Regions from separate parts of the Sinorhizobium sp. NFACC03 genome, predicted to be linked through region 2. Evidence: riboswitches for the same ligand, from Rfam matches in the RefSeq annotation. Region 2 holds a riboswitch; each other region holds the start of a gene.
The links. A riboswitch is a leader RNA that binds a small molecule or an ion and turns the genes downstream of it on or off. The one in region 2 is predicted to bind thiamine pyrophosphate.
Positions count from the first base shown of each region.

Region 1: linked by a shared signal. The riboswitch ahead of thiO (glycine oxidase ThiO) and the one ahead of thiB (thiamine ABC transporter substrate binding subunit) in region 2 are both predicted to bind thiamine pyrophosphate.
Region 3: linked by a shared signal. The riboswitch ahead of thiC (phosphomethylpyrimidine synthase ThiC) and the one ahead of thiB (thiamine ABC transporter substrate binding subunit) in region 2 are both predicted to bind thiamine pyrophosphate.
Region 4: linked by a shared signal. The riboswitch ahead of thiD (bifunctional hydroxymethylpyrimidine kinase/phosphomethylpyrimidine kinase) and the one ahead of thiB (thiamine ABC transporter substrate binding subunit) in region 2 are both predicted to bind thiamine pyrophosphate.

Region 1 is NZ_FMXF01000028.1:33,492-40,867, reverse strand. Features, by position in the region: gene bioZ (3-oxopimeloyl-[acyl-carrier-protein] synthase BioZ) at 1-928, opposite strand, end outside; gene BLU35_RS27055 (adenosylmethionine--8-amino-7-oxononanoate transaminase) at 925-2,193, opposite strand; gene bioD (dethiobiotin synthase) at 2,190-2,828, opposite strand; gene BLU35_RS27045 (8-amino-7-oxononanoate synthase) at 2,825-3,970, opposite strand; gene bioB (biotin synthase BioB) at 3,967-4,983, opposite strand; TPP riboswitch at 5,396-5,516, shown strand; gene thiO (glycine oxidase ThiO) at 5,677-6,648, shown strand; gene thiS (sulfur carrier protein ThiS) at 6,645-6,842, shown strand; gene BLU35_RS27025 (thiazole synthase) at 6,846-7,376, shown strand, end outside.
Region 2 is NZ_FMXF01000006.1:1,918-9,293, forward strand. Features, by position in the region: gene BLU35_RS10945 (M48 family metalloprotease) at 1-217, opposite strand, end outside; gene thiQ (thiamine ABC transporter ATP-binding protein) at 521-1,240, opposite strand; gene thiP (thiamine/thiamine pyrophosphate ABC transporter permease ThiP) at 1,237-2,841, opposite strand; gene thiB (thiamine ABC transporter substrate binding subunit) at 2,873-3,901, opposite strand; TPP riboswitch at 3,951-4,069, opposite strand; gene BLU35_RS10965 (GNAT family N-acetyltransferase) at 4,215-4,700, shown strand; gene BLU35_RS10970 (thiamine diphosphokinase) at 4,785-5,435, shown strand; gene BLU35_RS10975 (ABC-F family ATP-binding cassette domain-containing protein) at 5,439-7,265, shown strand; gene BLU35_RS10980 (MarR family winged helix-turn-helix transcriptional regulator) at 7,343-7,376, shown strand, end outside.
Region 3 is NZ_FMXF01000035.1:11,869-19,244, reverse strand. Features, by position in the region: gene BLU35_RS29365 (sensor histidine kinase) at 1-778, shown strand, start outside; gene BLU35_RS29360 (sigma-54-dependent transcriptional regulator) at 782-2,146, shown strand; TPP riboswitch at 2,242-2,370, shown strand; gene thiC (phosphomethylpyrimidine synthase ThiC) at 2,461-4,281, shown strand; gene BLU35_RS29350 (hypothetical protein) at 4,336-4,857, opposite strand; gene BLU35_RS29345 (Zn-dependent hydrolase) at 5,250-6,500, opposite strand; gene BLU35_RS29340 (M20 aminoacylase family protein) at 6,530-7,376, opposite strand, start outside.
Region 4 is NZ_FMXF01000007.1:7,144-14,519, reverse strand. Features, by position in the region: gene BLU35_RS12240 (hypothetical protein) at 1-327, shown strand, start outside; gene BLU35_RS12235 (glycosyltransferase family 4 protein) at 324-1,625, shown strand; gene thiD (bifunctional hydroxymethylpyrimidine kinase/phosphomethylpyrimidine kinase) at 1,769-2,578, opposite strand; TPP riboswitch at 2,833-2,935, opposite strand; gene BLU35_RS12225 (hypothetical protein) at 3,364-3,645, opposite strand; gene BLU35_RS12220 (amidohydrolase) at 3,794-4,948, opposite strand; partial or broken gene BLU35_RS12215 (BID domain-containing protein) at 5,327-7,265, opposite strand.

The sequences.
Region 1 (7,376 bases), on a different contig from region 2:
TCTCCCCGCGAGCGAACGGCCGATTTTTATGCGTCAGCGATAGTGACAGCGGGATCGTCGCGGCGGACGAGTTGCCGTAGTCCGCGATGATCCGTACGGTTCTTGCAGGCTCGATGGCAAGGCGATCGCAGACGGCGTCAAAGATCCGGGCATTGGCCTGATGCGGCACGAAGCGGCTGATCTTTTGGGGATTGCAGCCGGCGGCATCCATTGCGCGGACGGCACAGACTGTCATCATCTCCACCGCCTGGGCGAACATCTCCCGCCCGTCGCGCATCGTCATCAGGAAATCCTCGGGCTGCAGGCCCGGTGAGAACGGTTGGCTGCTGCCGCCGGCTGCGATTGAGATCAGGTCGTAGCGGCTGCCGTCGGCGGCAAGATCAACGCCAAGCAAACCGGTCTGCGGATCATCGGAAGGCGCAACGACAACAGCCCCGGCTGCATCAGCAAAGAGAACGGCGCTTGCTCTTTCCGCCGGATTGATGCGTCGGCTCAGAATGTTGGCCGCCACCACCAATACCGGTTTTCCCTGCGAACGGACAAAGCCGTCGGCAAGCGTCAAAGCATAAAGGAACCCCGAGCACGCACCGGCCAGATCGATCGCGCCGGAACGGGTGAGCCCGAGCCGGTGGGCGAGCAAAGGTGCGGAAGGCGGCAGGAGATGATCGGGCGTGGAGGTCGCCAACAGGGTCAGGGCGACATCGCCCCGCGGCATGCCGGCATCGTCGAGCGCCGCCGCGCCGGCGCTCGAGGCAAGTCCGGTCAATGTCTCGCCATCCTCGATCCAACGCCGCTCGCGAATGCCGGTACGACGCTCGATCCAGCCGGGATCGAGACCGAGCTTCGTTTCGATCTCGGCATTGGCAACGCGCCGTGCCGGCACGGCATGGCCGAAACCGACAACGCGAGATGACCGTGCGGCGCTCACAGCCGCCCTGCCGCGAAAAGCGATGCCGCCTCGTCGATCGCTCCAAAGGCCCGGTCGAGCTCATCGGCGGTCACGCAATAGGGTGGCATCAGATAGATGACATTGCCGAGCGGGCGGATCAGCAATCGCCGCTCGCGGAAGAAGGCCCTGAGCCGCGGGCCGATCTCGGAGAGATAGCCACCTGCCGGAACCTTGAGATCCAGCGCGGCAATCGTTCCGAGCTGGCGGGTATCGCTGAACCGGGGATCGTCGGCGAAGCGAGCGACATGCCGACGCTGCTGCTCCGTCAACGCGTCGATCCGTTCTCGCACAGGCTCTTTTTTCCAGACGGCGAGATTGGCGAGCGCTGCCGCGCAGGCGATAGGATTGGCCGTATAGGAACTCGAATGGAAGAACGTCTTGCGTCGATCTGTCGAGAGATGCGCCTCGAAGATCTCGGCCGTGCAGAGTGTCGCCGCCAAGGGCAGCGCGCCACCGGTCAGTCCCTTCGAGGTGCAAAGAATATCGGGCGTGATGCCAGCCTGCTCGCAGGCAAACAGCCTGCCCGTCCTTCCCCACCCGGTCATCACCTCGTCGGCGATCAACAGGCTGCCGTGCCGTTCGGCGATCCGTTTCAACTCGGCAAGCACGGAAGGCTCGTAGGTTTTCATACCGCCCGCACCGAGGAGCAGTGGTTCGATTAACAGGGCCGCAACCTCGCCGGTGGCACAGGCCGCCTCGAAGGCATCGAGCGTCGTCTGCTCTTGATCCGGCTCCGGAAACGGTAGCCGATCGACGGCGAAGAGCAACGGCGCGTAAGGCGCATTGAAGACGCCCCTTTCCCCCGCCGACATCGTGCCGATCGTATCGCCATGATAGCCATGTTCGAGCACGCAGATACGGTTTCGCGGCCGGCCGAGATTGTGGAAGAAACCAAGTGCCATCTTCAGCGCGACTTCGACCGCGGTCGAGCCGCTGTCGGAGTAGAACACATGGGCGAGCCCGGGTGGCGCGATCTCGATCAGCCCTCTCGCCAGGTCTTCCGCCGGCGCGTGGGTGTATTCAGCGAAGATGATCTGATCATGAGTCTCCGTGGCCATGCGGATCGCTTCCATGATGGCGGGATGCCGGTGGCCGTGGGTGATGACCCACCAGGACGAAATCGCATCGAGGATCGCCGCCCCGTTTTCGTCGATGAGATAGGCGCCCTCGGTCCGGACGACGCGTCGCATCGCCGGCTCCGATGCATGCTGGGTGAAGGGATACCAGACGGTGGAATTTCTCATGCCGGCACCTCCAGCAAATCGTCGACGTTGAAATTCTCGCGAAACGCCTGCCGCAGCCGTTCCGGCGTCAACGGGTCGAGCCGCTGCAGCCGCCCAAGCCGTCGAACCTCCCCCAGTTCCGCGATGATCGCTTCGCTATCCGCCTGCTCCTCGCCGATGAAGGCGACACCCAGGACCGGGATCGCACGGCGCCGGAGCGCCTCGAGCGACAGCAGCGTGTGATTGATCGTGCCGAGCCCCGTGCGGGCGCAGAGAATGACCGGGATTTGCCAGCGCGCGAACACATCGGCAAATACGCTCCGCTCGGTGAGAGGCACCAGAAGCCCGCCTGCCCCCTCGATGACGAGCGGGCGGTCGACCTTGGGCGGCAAGAGATGTTCAGGCCGGATCGACACACCATCGATCCGCGCCGACAGATGTGGCGAAGCCGGTGTCCTCAGCCGATAGGTCTCAGGCAGGATGCAGTCGGGCGGGATCCGACCGAGCCGCGCTACAGCCTCGCTGTCGGTTTCTTCATCGAGTCCCGACTGCACCGGTTTCCAGTAGCAACCGGAAAGCGCGTCGGTCAGCGCCGCGGAGAATATCGTCTTGCCGATGCCGGTATCCGTGCCGGTAACGACGAAACGGCGCATCATGACCGCTCCTCCGTCGTTGCGACCTTCAAGCCCTGCAGCATGCGCGTGATCATCGGCCGGTCGACATTCAGCGTGATCGCGATCCGAAGCCGCGCCGTCCCTTCGGGAACAGTCGGTGGACGGATCGCCCTGATATCAAAACCCTCGGCGCGCATCCGCGCCGCAATCCGCACGGCGCGACCGTTGTCGCCGATCAGGACGGGCTGGATCTGCGAGCCGCTGCCTTCGACGCCGAGGGTTTCGGCAAGCGCCCGATTGGCGAAGGTCCGGAGATCATCGAACGCTGCCCGGCGCTGCGGCTCATCCACCAGTGTCAAAAGAGCCTCGCGCACGGCGGCAGCGATCAGCGGCGATGGCGCCGTGGAATAGATGAAATTGCGGGCACGGTTGACAAGATAGTCGCAAAGCACGGCGTTTGCGCCAACGAGGGCGCCGGAAACGCCGAGCGCCTTGCCGCAGGTATGGAGCACAACGAGATTCCGTCGGCCTTCCAATTCCGCGGCCAGACCACGGCCGTCGGGTCCGAAAACGCCGGTCGCATGCGCTTCGTCGACCACCAGAAAACCATCATGCCGCGCGGCCAGTGCAGCGAGATCCGCAAGCGGCGCCCGGTCGCCATCCATGGAATAGAGGCTTTCAACGGCAATCCACGGATGTCCCATGCCGCCGCGCTTTCGCCAAGTGCCGATCGCATCGGCGAAGGCGTCGACGTCGTTGTGCTTGACCGCGACCGCGCCGGCCCTGCTTGCGGCGATACCCTCATGGGCACTCGCATGGATCAGGCTATCGTGGACGATGATGTCGTCGCGCTGCGGCAGCGTCGAAAACAAGGCGGCATTGGCCGCATAACCGCTGCCGAAGAACAGCGTTCGCTCCACGCCAAAGAAGGCGGCCGCCTCCGCCTCCAGCGCCTCATGTTCCGCATGGTTGCCGCGCAACAGCCGCGAGCCACCGCACCCGACCGGCAGGCCGCGCTCGATCGCCGCGATGATCGCCGCCTTGAGACGCGGCGAACCGGCAAGCGCCAGATAGTCGTTCGAGGTGAAGTCGACCCCACTGCCGGAGGCGAGTTCGCGGCGGCGCTCCTTGCGTTCAAGGCCGTGAAGCGTCTTCTCGTAGCGGTGGAGCAAGCCCGCGGTCATTCGGCCGCTTCCGGTTCTGCCGTAGGCGCCATCGGCTTCAGCCCGAGGCGGCGGAAGAGTGCCGCATCGTGATCCTCGCCGGGGTTGTCGGCGGTCAGCAGCGTTTCGCCGACGAAGATCGAATTGGCGCCGGCGAAGAAACAGAGTGCCTGCATCTCGTCGCTCATGTCGGTGCGGCCGGCTGAAAGGCGGACGTGAGACGCGGGCATGAGTATGCGGGCGAGTGCGATGGTGCGGACGAAATCGATCGGATCGACGGGCGCCGCATCGGCAAGCTTCGAGCCTGGGATCGGAATCAGCATGTTGATCGGCACGCTTTCGGGGGGCACCGGCAGATTGGCGAGCGTCACCAGCATCGAGATCCGATCGTCAGCCGTCTCGCCCATGCCGAGAATGCCGCCGGCGCAGACCTTGATGCCGGCCTCGCGGACGTTTGCCAACGTTTCCAGCCGGTCGGCAAAGCTGCGGGTGGTGATGATCTCGCCGTAGAAGCGCTCCGACGTATCGACATTGTGGTTGTAGTAATCGAGCCCGGCATCTGCGAGCCGCCCGGATTGTTCCGGCGTCAGCATGCCAAGCGTCATGCAGGTCTCTATGCCGAGCGACCGGACGCCGCGGACCATGGCGACGATCGCCTCCATGTCGCGCTCCTTCGGGCTGCGCCAGGCGGCGCCCATGCAATAGCGCGTCGCGCCGCCATCCCTCGCTTTCCGTGCCTCTGCAAGGACCTGTTCGACTTCCATCAGTTTCGACGCTTTCAGCCCCGTCGGGTAGTGCGCCGACTGGCTGCAATAGCCGCAGTCTTCGGCACAGCCGCCGGTCTTGATCGAGAGCAGGCGGCTCATCTGGATGGCATTGGGGTCGAACTGGGCGCGGTGAACGGACTGCGCACGATACAGAAGGTCGTTGAACGGCAAATTATAGATTTTTTGCGCGTCGGCCAGATTCCAACCGGTTTTGGCGGGTTTGGTGGCTCCGGAGGTCGGCTCGGTCGATCTGTTTGTATCCAGCATGTTCGTTCACTCCCCTGTTTGCGGCTAAGCAAAATAGATAGAATCCATTATTATCTATAATTTTCACGGGCACGCCATCAAGCAACCACCCAGAAGGAGAGCGCACTCTACCACTTCAATCATAGCGTGCTTTTATATGATTCAACGGATGCGGCAGGAAGGGCAAATGCCGCAAATCTCCACCTTGGTGGCGTCAGCTGATGGCAATGAGAGCAGCCGCCAAATGCCCAGATTTGCGGACCTTGCGCCTCGCACCATCCGCAGATCTCCCGACCGATGCCCGCTACCGACACCACCGAGCCGCAAAAACACATGCCTTTTCAATTTTTATAGATAATTTTCAGCCGAAGAACCGCACGCGAGGTACACGCCGGCAGCCCTTGACAAAATCCGCTCCAGCCGCTCAGTTTGAAGCATTCACCAGGGGTGTCCCGACAAGGGGCTGAGATTCTGCTAGGCGACTTCCGCGGCGCAGTGACCCGTTGAACCTGATCCAGTTCATACTGGCGTAGGGACGGTGCAGACATCGCTGCCGCATTCGCGTTCGCGCGAGCAGATCTCGGCAAGGCGTCCTTCCCTCTCTTCCGGTCCGAACTGGGTCTCCAACAATGGAGCCTCGGCAATGCGTATCTTCATCGCGATTCTGCTTCCTTCAGACCGACGTTCGGCTCGCCGTAGCTGGGCGCATTGACCATGCGCGTCCTGATCAAAGGCGCCGGCGTCGTCGGGCTGACCTTGGCACATGAGCTGATCGGCCGTGGCGTCGAGGTGGCCGTTGCCGAGCGGCAGCCGGACTTCGGCGGGGCGGCGTCGTGGTTTGCCGGCGGCATGCTGGCGCCCTGGTGCGAACGCGAGAGCGCCGAGGAAACGGTGCTGACGCGCGGCATCGGCGCCATCGACTGGTGGGACCGTGCGCTTCCGGGCGAAGTGTCACGCAACGGCACCCTCGTCGTCGCTCCGCCGCGAGACGTCGGCGAACTCAAACGCTTCGCTTCGCGCACGTCCGGCTTCGAATGGCTCGACGGAGAAGCGATCGCGAGACTGGAGCCGGCGCTTGCCGGTCGCTTCCGAGAGGCGTTGTTCTTCCCCGGCGAGGCGCATCTCGACCCGCGCCGGGCGCTTGTCTTGCTGCGGCAAAAGCTCGTCGAGAACGGCGTCGCCTTCATCGGCGAGGCGGATAATAGCAGCGACAGCGATCTGATCGCCGACTGTAGCGGCGCTTCGCGGATCGGCCCCATCGCCGGCCTGCGCGGCGTGCGCGGCGAGATGCTCTATCTGCAGACCGGCGAAGTGGAATTGTCGCGGCCAGTCCGCCTCATCCACCCGCGCATCCCGCTCTACATCGTACCGCGCGGCAATGGTCTGTTCATGTGCGGCGCGACCATGATCGAAACCGACGACGGCGGTCCGATTGCCGCCCGTTCGCTGATGGAATTGCTGAACGCTGCCTATGCGCTTCACCCCGCCTTCGGCGAGGCGCGCCTTCTCGAAACCGGCACCGGCGTCCGGCCGGCCTTTGCCGACAATCTGCCGCGCGTCATGCGCGCCGGAAACACCATCACGCTCAACGGGCTCTATCGCCACGGCTTCCTGCTTTCACCGGCCTTAGCCGAGGAAGCGGCGAACCTTGCCCTTGCCCAGAACCTGAAGGGAGACGCCGCATGAAATTGACCGTCAACGGCGAGGATCACGACCTCACAGTCACGACCCTTGCCGAACTCCTGGCCGCACTCGACTTCGAAGGGGATTGGCTTGCCACCGCCGTCAATGGCGAGCTGGTGCACCGGGCCGACCGCTCGGCCCGTTCCCTCAGCGATCGCGACCGGATCGAAATTCTCTCGCCGATGAAAGGAGGCTGAGACATGCTGACGCTTTATGGACAGGAACTGCGTTCCCGCCTGCTTCTGGGCACCGCCCGCTACCCCTCGCCTGCCGCGCTCGAAGACGCGGTTCGTTCGTCGGCGACCGAGATTGTCACGGTTTCGCTGCGCCGCGAAACCGCCGGCGGCCGTCAGGGCGGCGCTTTCTTCGACCTGATCCGGTCGCTCGGCGTGCACGTGCTGCCCAACACCGCCGGCTGCCACTCGGTGTCGGAGGCGGTGCTGACCGCCAAGATGGCGCGCGAGGTCTTCGGCACCAACTGGATCAAGCTCGAAGTCATCGGCCATCAGGATACGCTTCAGCCCGATGTCTTCGGGCTGGTCGAAGCAGCACGCATCCTTTGCGCCGAAGGCTTCGAGGTCTTCCCCTACACGACCGACGACCTCGTGGTCGGCGAGCACCTCGTCGAGGCCGGATGCAAGGTGCTGATGCCCTGGTGCGCGCCGATCGGCAGCGCCATGGGGCCACAGAACATCCCGGCGCTGCGCGCCATGCGGGCCCATTTTCCGGAT
Region 2 (7,376 bases):
GTTCGCGTGCGCCCATCTTCGCGCGCGGATCGTTCTTCTGGACCTCGTCGACAATCTGCGGATTGGACGAGGGCGAAACTGTCGGCTCGTAGGATTGCTCGATCACCGACTGGCATGCGGAGAGAAGCGCGGTCGCGATCAGTGCAACCACGGCGCGTGCACGCAGCCGTCCGCGTTTCGGCGGGAACCGGTCGTGTGTGACTGTATGCCTCTCCATGCCTCAGCCCGTTTCCCGTCTGTCGCTCCACCCGCATGCAGCGGGGCAATGGAACGACAGCGTTGAAAGTCCTACTTTTTCAGTCCGGCAGCGTTGCTCCGCCGCGACCGTTCAGCCCTGGTCTTGCTGTATCTGATTTCAGCGCCACCTGCCTAGTTTGTCTCGGTAGAAATAGTTGCCCCGTGGTATCACGGCAACGGATGCGCGAATATTCGCGCTCCCGGCCGGATATTTCGCGCGTCGCACGGCGCCGCGGTCAAATTGTGGCGATCGGCTGAGGGCGAGGAGAAACCGGCCCCACCGTCACGCGTTGCCAAGAAAGCGGTCGATTGCCGCATTGTCGCGCCGCTCCAGGAAGCGGTCGAGCATATCGTGTGCAATGATACGCCCCTGGTCGAGAAAAAGCACGCTATCGGCCAACGCCTTCACGTCTTCGGGATGGTGCGTGATCATCAGAATGGTGTTGCCTTCTTCCGCGTGCAGTTCGCCAAGAAGCGTGCGCATGCCGGTGCGCATCCCGGGGTCGAGGGCAGCAAATGGTTCATCCAGCAACAGGAGGGGGCGGTGCCGCACAAGTGCGCGGGCAAGCGCGACCCGCTGGCGTTCGCCGCCGGAAAGCGTAGGCGGCAGCCTTCGTCCGAAGCCTTCAAGCCCAACGCGGCGAAGCGCGTCCTCGATCCTCTTCCGATCTTCGTCCGTCAGGCGAAGTGCCGGGTCGATACCGAGGCCGACATTGGTCGCGACATCGAGATGGGCGAAGAGATTGTTGTCCTGGAAGATCATCGAGACCGGACGCTCCGAAGGTGCCTGGTTGGCAGCGTTCTGGCCGAGGACACGGATCTCGCCGTGGTCGGCATCTTCAAAGCCTGCGATGAGGTGAAAGAGCGTCGACTTGCCGGAACCGGAGGCGCCGGCAACGGCGACGATGCCGCCGGCAGCGATAGTGCAATCGAAGTGCAGCGTGGTCGTTTCGAAACGAATCTCGACATTGCGCAGTTCTATGGCAGCGTTGGGCTCGGTCATGCTTTGCGTCCTTCCCGCCGGCGGACGTCTTCCGCTGTGCCGAGGATGGTGAAGATCAGGCAGAGAAGCCCGAGGAAGAGGGCGAGGCCGGCCGCATCGGCGGTGCGGTAGCTGCCCATGCGGCTATAGAGCAGCCAGGGAAGCGTCACCATGTCCTGCGAGCCGAACAGGGCGACGGCGCCGAGATCGCCGAGCGATAGCGCCATGGCGAAGGAGAGCGCCATCAGCAGTGGCCTTCGGAGCGCCGGAAGGTCGATCCATCGCAGGCGATGAAAACCGCGGATGCCGAGGCTCGCTGTCAGCCGCTCGGAACGCGCCGCGTGCGTCGCCATGGCCGGCGCCAGGATGCGGTGGACGAAAGGAAGCGCCATCAGGGCGTTGATTGCCACGACGATGGCAGGCGCAAAGCGCGCGACATCGCCGAAGGGGCGAAGGAGCAGAAACCAGCCGGCGCCGAGCACGACAGGCGGCACCAGCAGGATCAGCGAGGTACTGGCGCCGATCGCACCGGCAAGGCCGTGTGCCGGCGCGCCCGCATGGCGTGGCGCGGTGACCGTCGCCGCGGCGCGGATCATCACGGCCGCCATGGCGACGGAGGCGAGTGCCGAGGCGAGCGCGATCGCCGCACTCGTCATCAGTGCCCGGTGCACGCTCGGATCGCGCGCGAGCTTCAGAAGATCGGCCTGCAGGCCGGAGACGACCACCGCAATCAACGGGACGATGAGGAAGAGCAATGCCAGGATGATCCAGGCGCCATCGTTGAACAGCGCCGCTGTCGTTGTGCCATCGAAGCGTCGAACGGTTCGGCCGCCGGTCATGCCCTCTTCCGGATCCGTTGCCAGACGTCTGAGGATGAGAAGCAGGACGCCGGTCATGGCGATCTGCAGGCCGGACAGCGCGATGGCGCGTGGCGGATCGAAATCGAAGCGCAGCGCCTGATAGATCGCGACCTCGATGGTGCTGGCAGCGGGCCCGCCGCCAAGCGTCAGCACGAGCGTGAAGCTGGTGGCGCAGAGCATGAAGACGAGGCCGGCCGCGCCCGGCAACAGGCCGCGCAGGACGGGCCATTCGATGAAGCGGAAGAGCGCTCGGGAGGGCATGCCGAGATTGGCAGCGCTGCGCCAGTATTCGGCGGGAATGCGCTCGAGGCCGGCCAGGAACAGGCGCGCCGCAAGCGGCATGTTGAAGAAGACATGGGCAAGCAGGATGCCGAACAGGCCATAGATGCTGATCGGTTGCTCGAGGCCGAGCCAGCGCAGGCCGGAATTGAGGAAGCCCTGGCGTCCCCAGATCTCGATCAGCCCGAGTGCGCCGACGAGAACGGGCAGGCCGAGCGGCAGCGCCATCAGCCGCAACAGCCAGATCCGGCCGAAGAAACGCGGCCGCCGCGCCAGCGCCCGCGCCACCGGTATCGCGAAGAGCACGGACAGCAGAGTGGAAAGGCTTGCCTGCAGCAGCGTGAAGCGGGTGACGCGCCAGATATAGGCGTCGAACAGAGTGCCTTCGTCCGTGCCGCCGGTTTGGGCGAGCAAGGCGGCGATCGCCAGGCCGACGAAGAGCAGGAAGGCGCCGAGGCAAATCGCCCCGGCGACAACAGTCATGCGGTTTTCGCGAAGTGCGAACAATCCGGCCTCAGTTCTTGCTCATGGCAGCAAGCCACTCGTCGATCCAGGCCTTGCGGTTCTTCGCGACCTCTTCCGATGGCAGCAGGAAGGTCTTCTCCGGGTTGACCAGCTTGTTGAAGGCGTCCGGCAGCGGCTCCTTGGTTGCTGCGACCGGCATCATCCAGTTGGTTGTCGGAATGATCGACTGGAATTCCGGACCGGTCATGAACGCGAGGAACTGCTTTGCCAGTTCCGGCTCCTTGGCACTCTTGGTCATGCCGGCGACTTCGATCTGGATGTAGTGACCTTCCGAGAAGGTGGCCGCCTGGTAGCGCTCGGTGTTCTCAGCGACCATGTGGTAGGCGGGCGAGGTGGTGTAGGAGAGCACCATCGGCGCTTCGCCCTTGGTGAAGAGGCCATAGGCTTCCGACCAGCCGGGGGTGACGGTCAGAACACGGTCCTTGAGCTTCGCCCAGGCAGCACCCGCCTCGTCGCCATAGACCGCCTTGACCCAAAGCAGCAATCCGAGGCCCGGCGTCGAGGTGCGCGGGTCCTCGATGACGATCTTCTGCGACGCGTCGCCTTCGACCAGTTCCTTGAGGCTCTTCGGCGGTGTCTTCAGCGTCTCGGTGTCGTAGACGACGGCGAAATGGCCGTAGTCATAGGGCAGGAAGGTGTCGTCGGAGAAGTTGCCGGGCACCTTCAGGTCCTTCGCTTCGATGCCATGCGGTGCGAAGAAGCCCGTTGCCTTTGCTTCCGCCACGAGGTTGGTGTCGAGACCGAGCACGATGTCGGCCTTCGAGGCAGCACCCTCGAGCTTTAGGCGCGTCAAGAGTTCGACGCCATCGGCAACACCGACATAGTTGACCTTGCATTCGCAGGTCTTTTCGAAGGCTTCCGCCACCTTGGCGCCCGGCCCCCATTCGGTGATGAAGCTTTCATAGGTGTAGACGGTCAGCGTCTTGTCGGCAGCGGCGGCATAACCGGTGAAAACAAGGCTTGCGCTTGCGGCCAGCGCTAGCCGGCTAAGTATTTTGAGCTGTGATGAATTGGACATGCGAAGCACCTCTCCCAAAGTTCGTTGTTGCACGGGAAAAGGGCGTATCGGTGCGATCGCGTCTAATCCCTCCGCCGGTATGAGCCGGATCAGGTTCCGCGGGTTGGCGTTTTGACGCCTCTCAGCCTCCGGCCGCCATGCGGTCGGGAGGCACCCCGTTAGAGCGGCAAGAGATTTACCGCTGCGGCGGCTCCATGGCAAGCGGTGTTTGGAATGGGCGACGCATGGGGCGAGCCCATTTTCTGTCGGGCGTTTTCGCCAACCGGCAACTGCGCTATGACACCATCACGCTTGGCCGCAAGGAGGAAATCCCATGCCAGATATGCTAGTTCGACTTTATGCCCTTCCGGCAGAGCCCCAGTCGCGGCTTGGTTCAGGCATCAGCATCCGTCGCGCCATGGCGCCGGAACGCCGTCTGGTGGTCTCCTGGATCGAAAAGACGTTTGGCGCCGGCTGGGCAGGCGAAGCGGAAGCTGCCTTCTCCTCGACCCCGACACGCATGCACGTCGCGGTGCACGACGAAAAGATCGTCGGCTTTGCCTGCCACGACGTGACAGCGCTCGGCTTCTTCGGCCCAACCGGCGTCGATGAAGGTATGCGTGGGCAGGGCATCGGCGAGGCGCTGCTGCTTGCAAGCCTGACGGCGATGCGCGAGGCGGGCTACGGCTATGCGGTCATCGGTGGCGTCGGCCCGGCGAAGTTCTACGAGCGCGTGGCCGGCGCGATCGAAATTCCCGATTCAACACCCGGGATCTATGCCGGCATGCTATTCCCGGAACCGGTGCCGGAAGGACACTGACGGCTTCGGCAAATTGCTGCGATCGCAGCGGTTTGCGGTTTTCTTCGTTTTCCTTCCGCGATCCTTTGCGCTATGGGCATTGCCATGGCTCGATCGACCTTCACCATATTGCTTGGCGGCGCCCTCTCGGTGACCAGCCGGCTGACAGAGCAGCTCAGCGGCAGCCGCTTCGTTGCCGCTGACGGCGGCATGCGCCATGCCCGCTTGCTCGGCGTCGTGCCGGATGTCTGGGTCGGCGATTTCGATTCGACCGAAGACGCCCTGCTGTCCGAGTTCGCCTCCGTTCCACGCGAGCCCTACCCGGCGGCAAAGGCTGCGACGGATGGCGAGATCGCGGTCGAGGCTGCGTTGTCCCGCGGCGCTGATCGGCTGATCTTTGCCGGCGCGCTTGGCGGCAGCCGCAGCGACCATGCCTTCCTGCACCTGCTGCAGGCCGCAGCGCTTGCCGAGCGCGGGCTTTCGGTGCTGATGACCTCGGGCGAGGAAGAAGCCTACCCGCTGCTGGCAGGCACGCTCGATCTCGACCTGCCGAAAGGTTGTCTCTTTTCCGTGCTGGGATTGACCGAGCTGACCGGCCTTTCGATCGTCAATGCGCGCTATCCGCTTGACGATTTCACCCTGCCGTTCGGATCGTCCCGAACCGTTTCCAACGTTGCGGAGGGTCCCCTTCGCTTCAGCCTCAAGAGCGGACGCGCCATCGTGCTTGCCCGCCCCTATGATCTTTCCGGAGCCTGAGCCTTGGCGCCCCCAATTCTGAAACTCGACGATATCTTCTTGACCTTCGGCGGCGCGCCGCTGCTTGCCGGTGCCAATCTGCAAGTGGAACCGGGCGATCGCATCTGCCTTGTCGGGCGCAATGGCTCGGGCAAGTCGACCTTGATGAAGATCGCCGCGGGCCTTTCAGAGGCACAGTCGGGCGAGGTGTTCCGCCATCCCTCAGCGACCATCCGCTATCTGCACCAGGCGCCGGATTTCGACGGCTACGACACGGTGCAGGCCTATGCCGAAGCCGGTCTCGGCCCGAGCGACGATCCCTATCGCGTCGCCTACCTGCTGCAGCATCTGGGCCTGACCGGCGAAGAAGACCCGACGCGCCTTTCGGGCGGTGAGGCGCGCCGTGCGGCATTGGCGCGCGTCATGGCGCCGGAACCTGACATCCTGCTGCTTGACGAACCGACCAACCATCTCGACCTGCCGACGATCGAATGGCTGGAAGATGAGCTTACCCGCAGCCGTTCGGCGCTGGTGCTGATCTCGCACGACCGGCGCTTCCTGGAGAAGGTCTCGACGGCGACCGTCTGGCTCGATCGTGGCCAGTCGCGCCGGCTCGATCGCGGCTTTGCCCATTTCGAGGCCTGGCGCGACGAGGTGCTGGAGGCTGAGGAACTGGAGCAGCACAAGCTCGGCAAGGCGATCGAGCGCGAGGAGCATTGGCTGCGTTATGGCGTGACGGCCCGGCGCAAGCGCAACATGCGCCGTCTCGGCGAGCTGCAGAGCATGCGGGCGGTCTATCGTGGCCACAAGGGGCCGCAGGGGACCGTGCAGGCGACGGCAGCCGATGCCAAGGAATCCGGCAAGCTGGTGATCGAGGCGGAGAAGATCAGCAAGGCCTATGGTGACCGCACCATCGTCGCGCCCTTCTCGATCCGAGTGCATCGCGGCGACCGCATCGGTCTCGTCGGCCCGAACGGTGCGGGCAAGACGACGCTCCTCAAGATGCTGACCGGGCAGATCGAGCCGGACACAGGCACCGTCAAGCTCGGCACCAACCTCGAAATGGCGACGCTCGACCAGAAGCGCGAAGACCTCAACCTGGACGATACGCTGGCCCATTACCTGACCGACGGGCGCGGCGACAACCTGCTTGTCAACGGTGAGCAGCGCCACGTTACCGGCTACATGAAGGATTTCCTGTTCCAGCCGGAACAGGCGCGCACGCCGATCCGCGAGCTCTCGGGTGGCGAGCGCGCTCGGCTGATGCTGGCGCGCATCCTTTCGCGGGCGACCAATCTTCTGATCCTCGACGAGCCGACCAACGACCTCGACATCGAGACGCTGGACCTCTTGCAGGAGATCGTCGCCGGCTTTGCCGGAACGGTCATCCTCGTCAGCCACGACCGCGACTTTCTCGATCGTACGGTCACCTCGACGATCGCGCCGGCAAACCCGGAGGAGCCGGATGGCCGCTGGATCGAGTATGCCGGCGGCTATTCCGACATGATGGCGCAGCGCAAGGGCGCGATTGAAGAGAAGCGCAAGGCAGAGAAGGCGGAAAAGGCCAAAGCCGACGCCGCTGCACCCGCCGCCGATGCGCCGAAGGCCGCCAAGGGCAAGCTTTCCTACAAGCAGAAATTCGCGCTCGAAAACCTGCCGAAGGAGATCGCCAAGGCAGAGGCCGAGGCCGCCAAGCGCGAAGAAAAGATGGCTGATCCCAAGCTTTTCACAAAAGATCCAAACGCCTTTGCGAAGCTCGCGCAGGAACTGGAGAAGCTTCGTGCGGATCTCGCCCGCATGGAGGAGGAATGGCTGGAGCTCGAAATGCTGCGCGAGGAGCTCGAAGGCTAGCCGCAACCAGGGGCGTGTTGAACGGCGTCAGGGGATATGATAAGAAAAGCTTATTATATCATTTGTGAACGATCCTGATGCCCTTCAAACTTGAATCCGAAACCATCGGAA
Region 3 (7,376 bases), on a different contig from region 2:
GCGCACCCATGACCTCAGCCTTGCGCGCGATCATCTCGAAACGGAGATTGCCGACCACCGGCGCACCGGCGAGAAGCTGCAGGCGGTGCAGCAGGAACTGGTCCAGGCAAACCGGCTGGCGATCCTCGGCCAGGTGGCCGCCGGCGTCGCCCACGAGATCAACCAGCCGGTCGCGACCATCCGCGCCTATGCCGACAATGCCCGCACCTTCCTCGACCGGGGGCAGCAGCAAACGGCGGTCGAGAACCTCGTCAGCATTGCCGAGCTGACCGAAAGGGTCGGCACGATCACAGACGAGCTCCGCAGCTTCGCCCGCAAGGGCCGCTTCGTCGCAGAGCCGACACCGATGCGCGAGGTGATCGAGGGCGCCTTGATGCTCTTGCGCAGCCGCTTTGCCGGCCGCATGGATGCCATCGTCATCAACCTGCCGGAAAACGGGCTCAGCGTGTTCGGCAGCCGCATCCGTCTTGAACAGGTCCTGATCAATCTCCTGCAAAATGCCTTGGAGGCACTCGGCGAGCGCAGCGATGCCGAGATCCGCGTGCGCTGTGAGGAAGGTCCCTCCGACACGGTCTTGCTTGTCGTTTCCGACAACGGCCCCGGCATCCCACAGCATATCCGCGAGGACCTGTTCACCCCCTTCAACACCTCGAAGGACGAAGGGCTCGGCCTTGGACTCGCCATCTCCCAGGAGATCGTCGCCGACTATGGCGGCGAGATATCAGTCGAAACCAGCGACAAGGGCACCGTCTTCACGGTTCGCCTGAAGAGGGCCTGAGCGATGCAGCCGTCCGTCTGCCTCATCGACGACGACAACGATCTGCGCAAGGCGATGACGCAGACGCTGGAGCTTGCCGGTCTTGCCGTCACCTCGCATGCGAGCGGCGCCGAAGCGCTCGAGACCCTCGACGCCAATTTCGACGGCATCGTGGTCAGCGATATCCGCATGCCCGGCATCGACGGCCTGGCACTCTTTCGCCGCATCGCTACCTTCGACAAGGACCTGCCGGTTATTCTGGTGACCGGCCACGGCGACATCCCGATGGCAGTTCAAGCGCTGCAGGATGGCGTCTACGACTTCATCCCAAAACCTTTTGCCGCCGACCGACTGGTGCAGAGCGTGCGCCGCGCGCTCGAAAAGCGACGGCTCGTCATGGAGAACCGCGCGCTCAAACGGGCGGCCGAAACGGCCGGCAGCAGCCTGCCGCTGATCGGCCAGACGCCGGTCATGGAGCGCTTGCGCCAGACGATCCGACACATTGCCGATACCGATGTGGATGTGCTTGTCGCCGGTGAAACCGGCAGCGGCAAGGAGGTCGTTGCGACGCTACTCCACAATTGGAGCCGGCGCCGCGACGGCAATTTCGTGGCGCTGAACTGCGGCGCGCTACCGGAAACGGTGATCGAAAGCGAACTCTTCGGCCACGAACAGGGTGCCTTCACCGGCGCCCTGAAGAAGCGTGTGGGCCGTATCGAACACGCGAGCGGCGGCACGCTATTCCTCGACGAGATCGAGGCGATGCCGCCGGCGACCCAGGTCAAGATGCTGCGCGTTCTCGAAGCCCGCGAGATCACGCCACTCGGCACCAACCAGGTGCGCCCCGTCGATATCCGCGTCATCGCCGCCGCCAAGATCGACCTCAGCGACCCGGCCCAGCGCGGCGACTTCCGCGAGGACCTTTACTTCCGGTTGAATGTCGTGACGCTGTCGATCCCGCCGTTGCGCGAGCGCCGCGATGATATCCCGCTGCTCTTTTCGCACTTCCTGACGCGGGCGGCGGAGCGCTTCAGGCGCGACGTGCCTCACGTCTCGCCGGCAGTGCAGCAACACCTGATGACCCATGCCTGGCCCGGCAATGTGCGCGAACTCTCACATTTTGCCGAACGCGTGGCGCTCGGCGTCGAAGGCCCGCTGGGACAGCCGGTTGCGCCAGCAGAACAGCCGGGTTTCGCGCTACCGGAACGGCTCGAACGCTACGAGGCAGAGATCCTGAAGGAAGTGCTTCGCGCCCAGCGCGGCGACGTCAAGGCGACGATCGAGGCGCTCGGTATTCCGCGCAAGACATTCTACGACAAGCTCCAGCGCCACGGCATCAACCGAGCCGACTATGCGGAGCGCGGCGTTCCGGAAAAATCCGGCAGCTAACTCTCGTCGGCGGCCAAAATACACCCAGAAATTGCATCTTTGTCGACGGGCGAATTCGCGCTTGACGACCCGTGCCGTTCGATGGCTATCTCTTGGGCATTCACCAGGGGGGTCCCGCAAGGGGCTGAGATTCTGCTGGATGGCCGGCTTACCGGCTGTGGCGCAGTGACCCGTTGAACCTGATCCAGTTCATACTGGCGTAGGGACGGTGCAGATATCGAAGCCAGGATTCCGTGCGTCCAGCACCTGGCGGAGCGTCTTTCATCCTTCCGGCATCAGAACTGGGTCTCCAATCGCAAACTTGGAGCCTCGTCATGAATATTGCCACAAAGCCCACCCCTCTCACGGTCACCCAAGGCCCGCTTCCCGCCTCCCGCAAGGTCCACAAATCAGGCATCCTCCACCCGGATATCCGCGTGCCGATGCGCGAGATCGCGCTGCACCCGACCTCCGGCGAGCCGCCGGTTACCGTCTACGATTCCTCCGGCGCCTATACCGCCGACGATGCGGAGATCAGCATCGAGGCGGGGCTGCCGCGACTCCGTCGCAACTGGATCGTCGGGCGCGGCGACGTGGAAACCTACGAGGGGCGCATCGTCCGTCCTGAAGACAACGGTTTTGCCAGCGGCGACCGGCTGACGCCGACCTTCCCGTTCCAGCACGCGCCGCTCAAGGCGACTGGCGGCAAGGCGGTAACGCAGCTTGCCTACGCCCGCGCCGGCATCATCACGCCGGAGATGGAGTTCGTGGCGATCCGCGAGAACCTCGGCCGCGATGCGGCACGCGCGATAGCTCGCGACGGCGAAAGCTTCGGCGCCCATATCCCCGACCATGTGACACCGGAGTTCGTGCGCCAGGAAATCGCCAGCGGCAGAGCGATCCTGCCCGCCAACATCAACCATCCGGAATCCGAGCCGATGATCATCGGGCGGAACTTCCTGGTGAAAATCAACGCCAATATCGGCAACTCCGCTGTCACTTCGTCGATGGCCGAGGAGGTCGAGAAGATGGTCTGGGCGACGCGCTGGGGCGCCGATACGGTTATGGACCTTTCGACCGGCCGCAACATCCACAACATCCGCGAATGGATCATCCGCAATTCACCGGTGCCGATCGGCACCGTGCCGCTCTACCAGGCTCTGGAAAAGGTCAATGGCATTGCCGAGGACCTCAACTGGGAGGTCTATCGCGACACGCTGATCGAGCAGGCCGAACAGGGCGTCGATTATTTCACCATCCATGCTGGCGTACGCCTGCACTACATCCCGCTCACCGTCGATCGCGTCACCGGCATCGTCTCCCGCGGCGGCTCGATCATGGCCAAGTGGTGTCTGCATCACCACAAGGAAAGCTTCCTCTACGAGCATTTCGAGGAGATCTGCGACATCTGCCGCGCCTATGACGTCTCCTTCTCGCTCGGCGACGGCCTGCGCCCCGGCTCGATCGCCGACGCCAACGACGCCGCGCAATTCGCCGAACTGGAGACGCTCGGCGAACTTACGAAGATCGCCTGGGCCAAGGATTGTCAGGTGATGATCGAAGGCCCCGGCCACGTGCCGATGCACAAGATCAAGGAGAACATGGACAAGCAGCTCGCCGTCTGCGGCGAGGCGCCGTTCTACACGCTCGGCCCGCTGACGACCGACATCGCACCGGGCTACGATCACATCACCTCCGGCATCGGCGCTGCGATGATCGGCTGGTTCGGCACCGCCATGCTCTGCTACGTCACGCCGAAGGAACACCTGGGCCTGCCCGATCGCAACGACGTCAAGGTCGGCGTCATCACCTACAAGATCGCCGCCCACGCCGCCGATCTCGCCAAGGGTCACCCGGCCGCCCAGGTGCGCGACGACGCTCTCTCGCGCGCCCGCTTCGAGTTCCGCTGGGAGGACCAGTTCAACCTCTCCCTCGACCCGGAGACGGCCCGCAACTTCCACGACGAGACGCTGCCGAAGGAGGCGCACAAGGTCGCGCATTTCTGCTCGATGTGCGGCCCGAAGTTCTGCTCGATGCGGATCTCGCACGACATCCGCGCCGAGGCACAGAAGGAGGGGCTGGAGGCAATGGCCGCGAAATACCGCGAGGGTGGCGACCTCTATATGCCGGTCGCTGAGGTCGAAGCTCAGAGTTAAAGCGCACACGTCGGGAGGGACGCCTCGTAGTCCCTTCCGACGGCAAGGCGGATGCTAGGCCCTGGGGGAATAGCTTGCCCCCTTATCGGTTGAACGATATGTAAGGTTCACGCAAAAGTCGCCGCCGGCGGACCCGTCATTCACGCCAAGCTGCCGTCCTCTGCGGCGCTCTTGCACGACGACGAAAAAAACGCCGTTTACGAGGAGAATGACTTGAGGACACGCCTGCTGAGACTGACGGCCCTGTCGATAGGCGGCCTTGTGGCACTCGCTGGAGTTCTGCCACGCCTCGACGACAGCGGGAGTTTTGCCACGGGTTTTTCCTGGATTTCCGCCGCCCATGCGGACGACGATGTCGGCGGCGGGAATGGTGAAAATGGCACTGATGGCAGCGACCAAGGTGGCGAAAACGTCGGGAGCGGCGGAAGCAACGGCACAGAGGGTGGTGGCGATGGGGGTGGCGGCGATGGGGGTGGTGGCGATTGGGGCACCGGTGACGGCAGCGGCGTAGGCGGCGTTCCCGGCGGTACCGGCGCAGGCGGCGGAGGTGCTGCCGTCATCGACAGCGATAGCCACAGCGAGCCCCACTCATCCTTGCGCGACTCACGGGATTACGGACCAAGCGGCAAGGTCTGGCACGGCGGCAGCAATTTCCTTAACCTTTTCCGCCAGACGCCGGAAAGGCGCTTCGAACGGAGCCAGCCTGAATCGTCTGCCCGGCAGAAGACCGTTGACACGAAATGAGAGCCTTGAAGACAGGTCAACTTCGTCGCAACGGAGGGGGACCTACGCCATTTCTCGAAGCCGGACTCCGGATGTGCGTGTAGGAACGGGTTCTGACCCGCGAGAACCAGCTCAGCCGGCGTCAGAGCTTTACATTCGAGAAATGTCTATCCCGATCACGACCTGCCGGAGTGTGGTGGCGGAGTTACGGATACAGAGCATCGTCTTTCTCGCCGCGCGTGTTCCTAACTGCCTTTCCAGCCGCTGCAAGCAATCCGCTCGACGACATCGAGCAGCACATTCGCCCCGGCAACCAGATCATCCGCCTCCGTGTGTTCGCGCGGATTGTGGCTGATGCCATCGCGGCTCGGCACGAAGATCATCGCCGTCGACGCGATGCGTGCGATCATCTGCGCATCGTGGCCGGCGCCCGAAGTCATGCGCCGGCTCTTGAGGCCTCGCGCCTTCGCCGAAGCCTCGATCGTGGCGACAATGCCCAGATCGAAGGCGACCGGCTGGAAACGCGCAAGGCGCTCGACCGATATCTCGACACCCTCTTCAGTGGCGACACGCAGGAGGAAATCCGCAAGCGCCGCTTCGAGCCCCTGTAGCCGATCCTCATCCGGGTCGCGCAAGTCGACGGTGAAGGTTGCGCGCGACGGGATGACGTTGATCGCATCCGGCTCAAACCGCATGGTGCCAATGGTCGCGACGCTCGGAGCGTTCGAGCGGGTTATATGATCGCGCAGGAAAAGGCCGATGCGGGCGGCCGCAAGCCCGGCGTCACAGCGCATCGCCATCGGCGTCGTGCCGGCGTGATTGGCGACACCGTCGATGGTGATACGCTGCCAGGAGATGCCCTGCAGGTTCTCAACGGCACCGATTGCGAAACCTTCCCGCTCCAGCACCGGCCCCTGCTCGATATGCAGCTCGACATAGGCATGAGGCTTGAGGAAGCCCGGCTCGGCGTCGCCGGCATAACCGATCCGTTCGAGCTCCTCGCCCAGCACCGTGCCATCGGTACCGACGGTGGAGAGCGCCGCCTCGACCGAAAGACCGCCGACATGGACCAGCGAGCCCAGCATGTCCGGTGCGTAGCGCACGCCCTCCTCGTTGGTGAAGGCGGCAACGACGATCGGTCGGGCCGGCGCCACGCCGCGCTCTCTTAACGTCTCGATCACTTCGAGCGCGGCAAGCACGCCGTAGCAGCCGTCATAGATGCCGGCATCGATGACCGTATCGATATGCGAGCCGAGCATGATGGGCTCCACGTCAGCGTTGCTCTCGCCGCGCCAGATGCCGAAGATGTTGCCAATGCGGTCGACAGCGACGTCGAGCCCGGCAGCCTCTAGCCAGGCGACGAAGCGATCGCGGCCAGCCTTGTCGTTGTCCGAACCGGCCAGTCGGGTCAATTGCCTTTGGGCATCGCGACCGATTTCGCCAAGCTCACGGATTCGCCCGGTCAGGCGCGCGGCGTCGATGGTATGCAATGGCATCTCCGTCCTGCTTTCATGCGGATTTCGGGTCATGGCCGGGGCTCAGTCGGCGCCAGTCTCTGCCGGATGATTTCGGCGTGGTAGCGGGCGCCGAAGATCAGGCCGTCATCGTTGAAGTCGTAACGCGGATTGTGCAGCGGCGCCGATGCCTCGCCATTGCCGATGAAGACGAAGCAGCCCGGCACATGGTCGAGGAAGCGCGCGAAATCTTCCGAACCGGTCATCGGTTCAGCGGCCGTCGCGACATTCTCAGGCCCGAACACCGCTTCCGCCGCAGCAAAGGCGTGGCCGGTCAACGCCGGGTCATTGATGAGCGGCACGAACTCGCGTGTGTAGCTGACCTCGACCTCGCAGCCGTAGGCATCCGCCGTGCCCTTGGCGATCACGCGCATCTCCGCCTCGATTTTGGCGCTGACCTCCGGACGGAAACTGCGGGCGTCGCCGAGGATCCGGGCGAGGCCGGGCAAGGCATTGCGCGTGCCGTCGGTCAAGAGTTCAGTCACCGAGACGACGCCGATATCGGTCGGCGAAAGGCGCCGCGAGACGATCGTCTGCAGATTGACGACGGTAGCGCAAGCCGCGACAAGCGTCTCATTGCCCCAATGCGGCCGCGCCGCATGCCCGCCAACACCCTTCAGCACGATTTCGAAATTGTCCTCGGCCGACATGATCGCACCGACACGGGTCTCGAAGCGGCCGACCGGCAGCCCCGGCATGTTGTGCAGGCCGTAGATCTCGTCGAAGGGAAAACGTTCCATCAGGCCGTCGTCGAGCATCGCAAGCGCGCCCTTGCCCCACTCCTCGGCCGGCTGAAAGATGAAGCACACCGTTCCGTCGAAGCCGCCGTCTTCGGCCAGCAGTTTCGCAGCGCCAAGC
Region 4 (7,376 bases), on a different contig from region 2:
AACCGCCTGAAGCTGACCCGGGTGGCGACCGCGTCGCTCGAGTGCTGCATCATGCCCCGCAAGGCGCTTCTCGACGATACCGGCCCTTCGCCGGCCTATCTCGGTGCGTCTTTCAATGGGCTGGATCTTGCCTTGAGGCTGAGCCGTAGGGGCTACGAATCCTATTGGCTGCCCGCCTTGCAGATGCTCGGGTCGGATGAGGCGTCTGGTGCCGTTTCGGCAGCCACGGCCAGGTACGTGGAGCGTGTCGATCAGACGCTCTTCCGTGGCCGCTGGATCCAGACCGTCGAGCCAGACACCACGACCCACAATGAGGTTTCGGCATGAGTGAGAAACTCCGCGTGCTGGTCGTCTCGCACGGCCACCCGACCCATTCATTGGGTGGCGCCGAGATCGCCTCCCATGGCTTGCACAAGGCATTGAACGGCCTGCCGGGTATTGAATCGATCTACCTTGCCCGCGTCGGCAATCCCGTGCCGCGCCACGGCGCGTCGGCGCTGATGAGCCTTCGCCTGGCGATGGACGAAGTGCTCTATCATGCCGAGGACTTTGATCATTTCTTCCTGTCCAACGGCGATACCGACGCGATCCGCCGCGACCTCTTGCGCTTTGTGGGAGACATCAAGCCGGACATCGTCCACTTCCACCACATCATCGGCTTCGGGCTGGAAGCGCTTTATGCGGTGCGTGACGCCCTGCCGAAAGCACGCATCGTCGTGACCTTCCACGAGTACCTGCCGATCTGTCACAACCACGGACAAATGGTGAAGCGGCCCTCGGGTCAGCTTTGCAACGGCGCTTCGCCAATCAGCTGCCATACGTGCTTTCCCGAAATCCCGGTTTCGCGTTTCGTACGGCGTGAGCAGTTCGTGCGGGGCATGCTGAACCTTGCCGACGCCTTCATCGCCCCAAGTGCTTTTCTTGCCAATCGCTATGTCGAGTGGGGCATCGCTGCCGAGAAGATCTTCGTGATCGAAAACGGCATCGTCCTGGGTGAAAAGACGCCCGCGCGTGAATTGCCTGCGCCGACGGCACGTCGCAATCGTTTTGCCTATTTCGGGCAGATGACGCCCTTCAAGGGCGTTCACGTGCTGATCGACGCGGTATCGCGTGTGCCCGACGATATCTGGGGCGACGATTCAACGCTGATGATCTTCGGCGCCAACCTCGAGCGTCAGCCGACCGAGTATCAGGACCGGGTCGCGAAACTGTTCGAGGACGCCGGCCGTCGCGTCCGCTTTTACGGCTCCTACCAGAACCAGGACATGCCGAGGCTGATGCGATCGGTCGATTGGGTTGTGATGCCCTCGGTCTGGTGGGAAAACTCACCGATCGTGATCCAGGAGGCGCTTCACCATGGCAGGCCGATCATTTGCTCCGACATCGGCGGCATGGCCGAGAAGGTCCGCGATCGGCTGGACGGCTATCATTTCCGGACCGGCAGCGCACAGGACCTTGCGGATCGACTGATCGACGTTCTGAGCACACCAGGGTCATGGGACAACCTTAGGGCAACGCTCAGGCGCCCGATGAGCCATGTCGACTGCGGCCGCGAACATGTCGCGCTTTATCGGAAACTGCTCAAGGAGGAGCAGCCGGTTCACCCCAGCGCCGCGGTGGCCTGAACCGAAACGAGCGACCGGCACCCGCATCTGCAGGCGACGGACTTCCCGCCTCAGGTCATTCCATTGCCTTTAAACAATCGAATGACCTGCCTTTTTAGACGTGAACTTGGACGGCCGAGCCGGCGCACGGCTCCGCAGCGCCATCAATCGCCGCTAGGGCTCCACCACTGGTGGAAGTGGTGAACCGGTCCCCGGCCCTGCCCGATCTTGAGCGCCGATGCAGCAACAAGCGCCTCATGCAGATAGGTCTTGGCGGCGATGACCGCGTCTTGAAGCGTCTGCCGACGGGCAAGACCGGCGGCGATTGCGGCAGACAATGTGCAGCCGGTGCCATGATCGTTTGTCGTCTCAACCCGCGGGCGCGACAGGCGCAAGGAAGTGTCCCCGTTAAAGAGGATATCAGCCGCTTCATCGGCCTTGGCATGCCCGCCTTTCATCAGCACGGCGCGCGCACCAAGCTTCAGGAGCATCTCCGCCTGCCGGGCCATTTCCGTCTCGTTCTCGGCAATCGCGCGGCCCGTCAACAGAGCCGCTTCGGGCAGGTTGGGCGTCACGATAAGCCCAAGCGGCAGCAATTCCTCTTTGAGCGTCGCGATCGCATCCGGACGTAACAAAATGTCCCCTGAAGTGGCGACCATCACCGGATCGATGACTGCTAAATGCCCGTATCGCTTCAGGCCGGTCGCGATCGCAGCAATGGTCTCCTGGCGGGACACCATTCCGACCTTCGCAGCGCCAACCGCGAGATCCGAAAACACAGCATCGATCTGAGCTGTAACGACAGCCGGAGAGATATCCTCAACGGCCGTAACACATCTGGTGTTTTGCGCGGTGACGGCCGTGATCACACTGGCACCATAGACGCCGAGCGCCGAAAACGTCTTCAGATCCGCCTGGATGCCGGCCCCCCCACCGGAATCCGAACCAGCAATAGTAACGGCGATGGAGGTCATGCCTGGCTCCGCTGAAATGTGGAAGCGGGTCCAAATATGGCAAACGCGCTCTCAAGCCACAGGCTCAAGCACGCGCAAACTGAGGTGGGTCTTCCATGCAACCTCGAAGAATCCGACAGATTGAGCCGATGGGTCGGTCGTCCCGCCCCCCGGAATTCTTCGTCGCCATATTCTAAACTATGTGCAGGCACCAACGATCTCCCAAACCAAAATCATGGAGACCCGGATGAACGGCGGAGACGCGGCGGGTGTGCCAGAGTGGCCCTTGCCGTTCCTACGCCGGTATGATCCGGATCAGGTTCAAGGGTCTGGCTCACCACCATCTCAGCACCGTCAGGTGCGCCCCTCGGCAGGCTTGAATGCTATGGGAGCGTGGCAGGGGCTGTCAATTGCTCGAGTTCAGCGTGCGCGATCGTCGGCTCGATGCGGAAGTCGGTGGCATTCAAGGTGCTCAACAGCGAAAAAGGCCCCTTTTGCCTTGAGAGCGCAAGGAGCCTTCTGTCTGAGCGTTCGACTTCACAGACGTCGAGACTTTACTTTTCTTGTCCGGCAACGCAAGGGCCAATCGAAAGGGCACCCTCCAAGACAACGGAAATTTCGCGTATTGTGCCGGCGTGCCGTGTGCACCTTTAGGAAGAACGGGTATGGCGCCTTCAACGTGCGGCTATCTCAAGCATTCGAGATGGTCTGGTGCTTAAGCTGGGCGAGCACTTCGACCTCCTTGCTCCTCCGGGCTCCTTGCCAAGCTCGCGGTCACCTGCACCTTCTGCCGCTACGTCCTTGGCTTACTGACCCGCCCGCTTGGTGCACTGGTTCTGCTGCTTGATGCAGGCGATCTCGGCCGTCGAGCATTCGGCAACGCCGTTCACGACAGCGCAGTGCGAGCATTGATCGGTGAACTCCAGGCAGTCCGGATTGGCCTTGATGAAGTCCTGCAGGCTGGCATCCTGGGTCTGCTGCGGTGTGGCAGTAGCATCAGCACCGGGCATATCCGCCGCGTGAGTGACTGTCATCCCCGCCATGGCAAGCGCCAGGCAAAGCGCGACGCGATAGGTGGCATGCCTCATCCCCTGCTCCTCCTCAGCGCAAATCCGGACGCGGCGCAACACGGCTCTCCGTTCGGGACTGCACAATTTCAGAGAGTGCCGTTTCAGAGAATGCCGTTTCAGAGAGTGCCGTCACAACGGCCGTCGCGCAAGCGACCGTCCGCCGGCCTCACCCCAGTTCGTTGCGGATCGCCCGCATGAAGACCTTGGCGCCGATGCCGATCAGGCCATCCGGAAAGTCGTAGTCCGGATTGTGCAGCCGCGCATGGTTTTCGCCGGCGCCCAGGAAAAACATCGCTGAAGGCGCCACCTGCCCGAAAAGCCCGAAATCCTCCGACCCCTTCATCGGCAGCACGCCCTCGCCCTGATCATGGCTGATGCCCTCCTCGTCCATGGCGCGTTCGAGCGCAGTCACGGCCACTTCCGCATTGCTGCATTGATGGAACACGTCCTCGTAGACGATGGTAACCTTGAGCCCCGCGACACCTGCCTCCGTGGCGGCCAGCGCCTCCGCACGGGCGACGAGGTCGGCCATCCGCTCGTCGGTCAGTGTCCTGAGCGTCGCCCAGATCTCACCGTAGCCGGGACTGATGCCGAAGGCCGCCTCGCCGAGCCGTGCATGCGTCACCGTCACCATCGTATAGTTTTCGTCGAGCGGCCCGTTATTGCCGAGCGCCGTCAGACCGGAAAGCAGCGCGGCCATCGCAAAGGTCGGGGCAATGCCGTCCTCCGGTGTGGAGGCATGCGCCGTCTTGCCGGAAAGCGAAATACGCATGCCGCGCGAGGCGCAATTGACCGGCCCGGTGCGCAGGGCGGCATGGCCGAAGCCGATTCCGGGGAAATTGTGCAGCGAGAAGACGAGATCCGGCTTGATCTCCGCAAATTTCGGATCGGCGAGGACGGCCGCGGCACCCGCTCCGTTTTCCTCCGCCGGCTGGAACATCAGGATCGCCCGCCCTTTGGTCGGTCGCTGACGCCCGAGCCCCTTGGCAAGCGCGATCAGGATCGTCATGTGTCCGTCATGGCCGCAGAGATGGCCGTTGCCCTTGATCTGAGAGCGATGCGCGATCTCGGAGATCTCCTCGATCGGCAACCCGTCGAGCTCGGCGCGCACCATCACCGTTGGTCCCGGTTCGCGCCCCTCATAGATCGCCGCCACACCGTGTCCGCCGAGGCCGGTGAGAACGGCATCCGGCTTCGTCTCACCGAGCGCCGTCACGATCGTTTCCGCAGTCTCCCGCTCCTCGTCCGAAATCTCCGGCCGCCGATGCAGGTCGCGCCGAAATGCGCTGAGCGCCTCGAGGTCACGGTCGATTAGAAACATCACGCCCTCCATGAACAAAAATCCGCGATCTCGCTATGACATCCTCCGGCACCATGGCTATGGGCATAACGGGCCGCACCCTGGAGGGCCGCGGCAAGCCCACGTTAGACCATCTCGGCTCTCCGATGAAAAGTCCAAAGCGGTAGCCGATGGCAACCATGTGACTGCCGCATCTCTGAAGGACATGGTATCGCGGGCTTGGGTGTTCCTCTCTGCACAACCCAACCGATCCCCACGGCTCGCCGAACCAGCGGCGGCAATGGCTGAATGCCGGTACGACCACTTGCCTCCAATCGCTTCCATCCGGCCGGGGCGAAGACGATGTCCAAGTCTTCCGTGCTAGGCGACCACTGGCATCGCTGAATCGTGCTGGCTTCGTTATTTGAGAGAAAACCCCTGGCTTCTGGTTTGACGTAGCGTCTCCGCTTGCTTCAGTGCAACGGACACCCGCTCATGGGCGGCAACTTGTTGTATCGTCCGCAAGAAACTCCAAGCCGCCCGCAAATCTGCCTTTTGAATTGCGGTCATCCCAGAAGCCACGTTGTCGAAAACCTCTCCGTTGACATCGCTCGCCGCGATACCGAGAAAGGTGCGCTCCCCAAACCGCTCGGTTACGGCCTTAAAACCGATCAAGCTCTGCCCCCACCTGGCTGTCGGCATGCGCGACTTGGAGAGCAGTTTGTGCATCACTCCGGCCAATCGCGTCCTGTGCTTGCTTGAGAGCCTGCTTTGCGTGTGACGAGAGCACCGGAATGTCGATGGCGAGCTTCGTTCGCAGAGTCCGCTCCTCTGCCTGATATTTGCGTTCCGTCTCGCGACGGAGCCGGAGATAGCGCTCGAGGTTCCTTGAAAGTGCGGGTGCGTTAGCAAGCGCGCGTTCGCGATCCTGTTTGTCAGCGCGCCACGCGAGCATTCCGCTCTTCCCGTTGAGCGCACCGAAAGTCTCAGGGTTACCGGCAATTTTAGCTAAAGTAGCATCGGCGACGTCTTTGTCCTTGAGCATGGTGTCGACATCGATCGCCTTGAACGCCGTTTGCGGATCGGCGTATACGATCTGGAAGCGGAAGGATACTTCCTCCCATTGACTTTTCAGACCTGGATCGGCCGCAAGCCTTTCATCAACAGCCCGCTCAAAAGAGTTGGCGAAGCTTTTGATGCCGGTCACCATCGGTCTTTTCTCCTCGGCAACATTAGCCTGACTCATGTCCGTGAACGGGCCGGTGAGCCTGATGCGATGGCCGATGGTCGCCAGCCTCTGAACGACATCGCGGAGCCGCTGCTTCTGTCTGACAGTCCATTCAAGGCGATCGCGAACGAGTGTCCGTGCCACAGCCATCAGATGCAGGCCGCGAACTTCGGCGAAACGAAGGGCCTGCCGGTAGAGCGAGGTGTCTTTGTAGTCGAGTGTCGACTCCTTTGCATTTGAGCGCGACAATATCGAAACCAGTCCGCCAGCTTTTTCGAAGGAACGTTGACCATAGTAGATTGCTAGGCTTTCGCGGTGCCGTGTCATGCCCACGTAGGCGAGATGTCGATCGAGTGACAGCGAAGCCAGCATCTTCACGTCATCGACCGTAGTACCCTGGCTCTTGTGGATTGTGATAGCGTAGCCAAGATCAACGTTAGGGTAGGAGCGGCTGTCGACTGTGACAGGACGGCGGCGCCCACTCTCCCCGACCTCGGCAACGATCCGGTTGAGACTCGCCTCAAGCACGCGACCGATCATGCCGTTCTTGACGCCGAGTGTCCCGTCGTTCTTCAAAAAAACGATCTGGTCGCCAGGAGCGAAGTGGCGCATTCCCTCCTCGGTGGTAAAGGGAGATCCCTCGCCAACAATGCCTCGCTCGACCAGTTTCGCACGGGCCTTCTCGTTCAACATCCGAACGTCACGACGCAAATGCGCGAGGATTAACGTCTCCCTCGTCGGCTCGTAGCCACGGCTCCAATCGGCAATCAGGCGTTCTACAGCGCCGGCTTTCAGTTCCGAACTAATGAGCGCTTTGTGAGCGCCATAGGCACCCAGTGCTTCTCCCACTTGACCGCGCGCGAAGGCGAGCGAGGCGGATCGCATCCAGTCCTCGCGCTGGCGATGGATCGTCTCAAGTTCCGTGTAGCCAATCCGCTCGGTTATGGTGCGGAATGCCGCGCCCGCTTCGATCGGCTGGAGTCGATCTGGGTCGCCGACGAGGACGAGCTTCGCTCCCGTCCTGGTCACCGCCTCGACGAAGAGCGCCATCTGCCGCGACGAGACCATGCCGGCCTCATCCAAAACGAACACCGTCTTATCGTCGAGGGCGTTTCGTCCTTCTGACCATTGTCAGTGGCCGCAGGATCTCACGGCCGCGGCGACTAAAGTGACAACTCAACGTGGCCCTGGCCAACAACGCGGCGTCAGTTAGGCATCGGCGGATCCACAGATCAAAGTGTA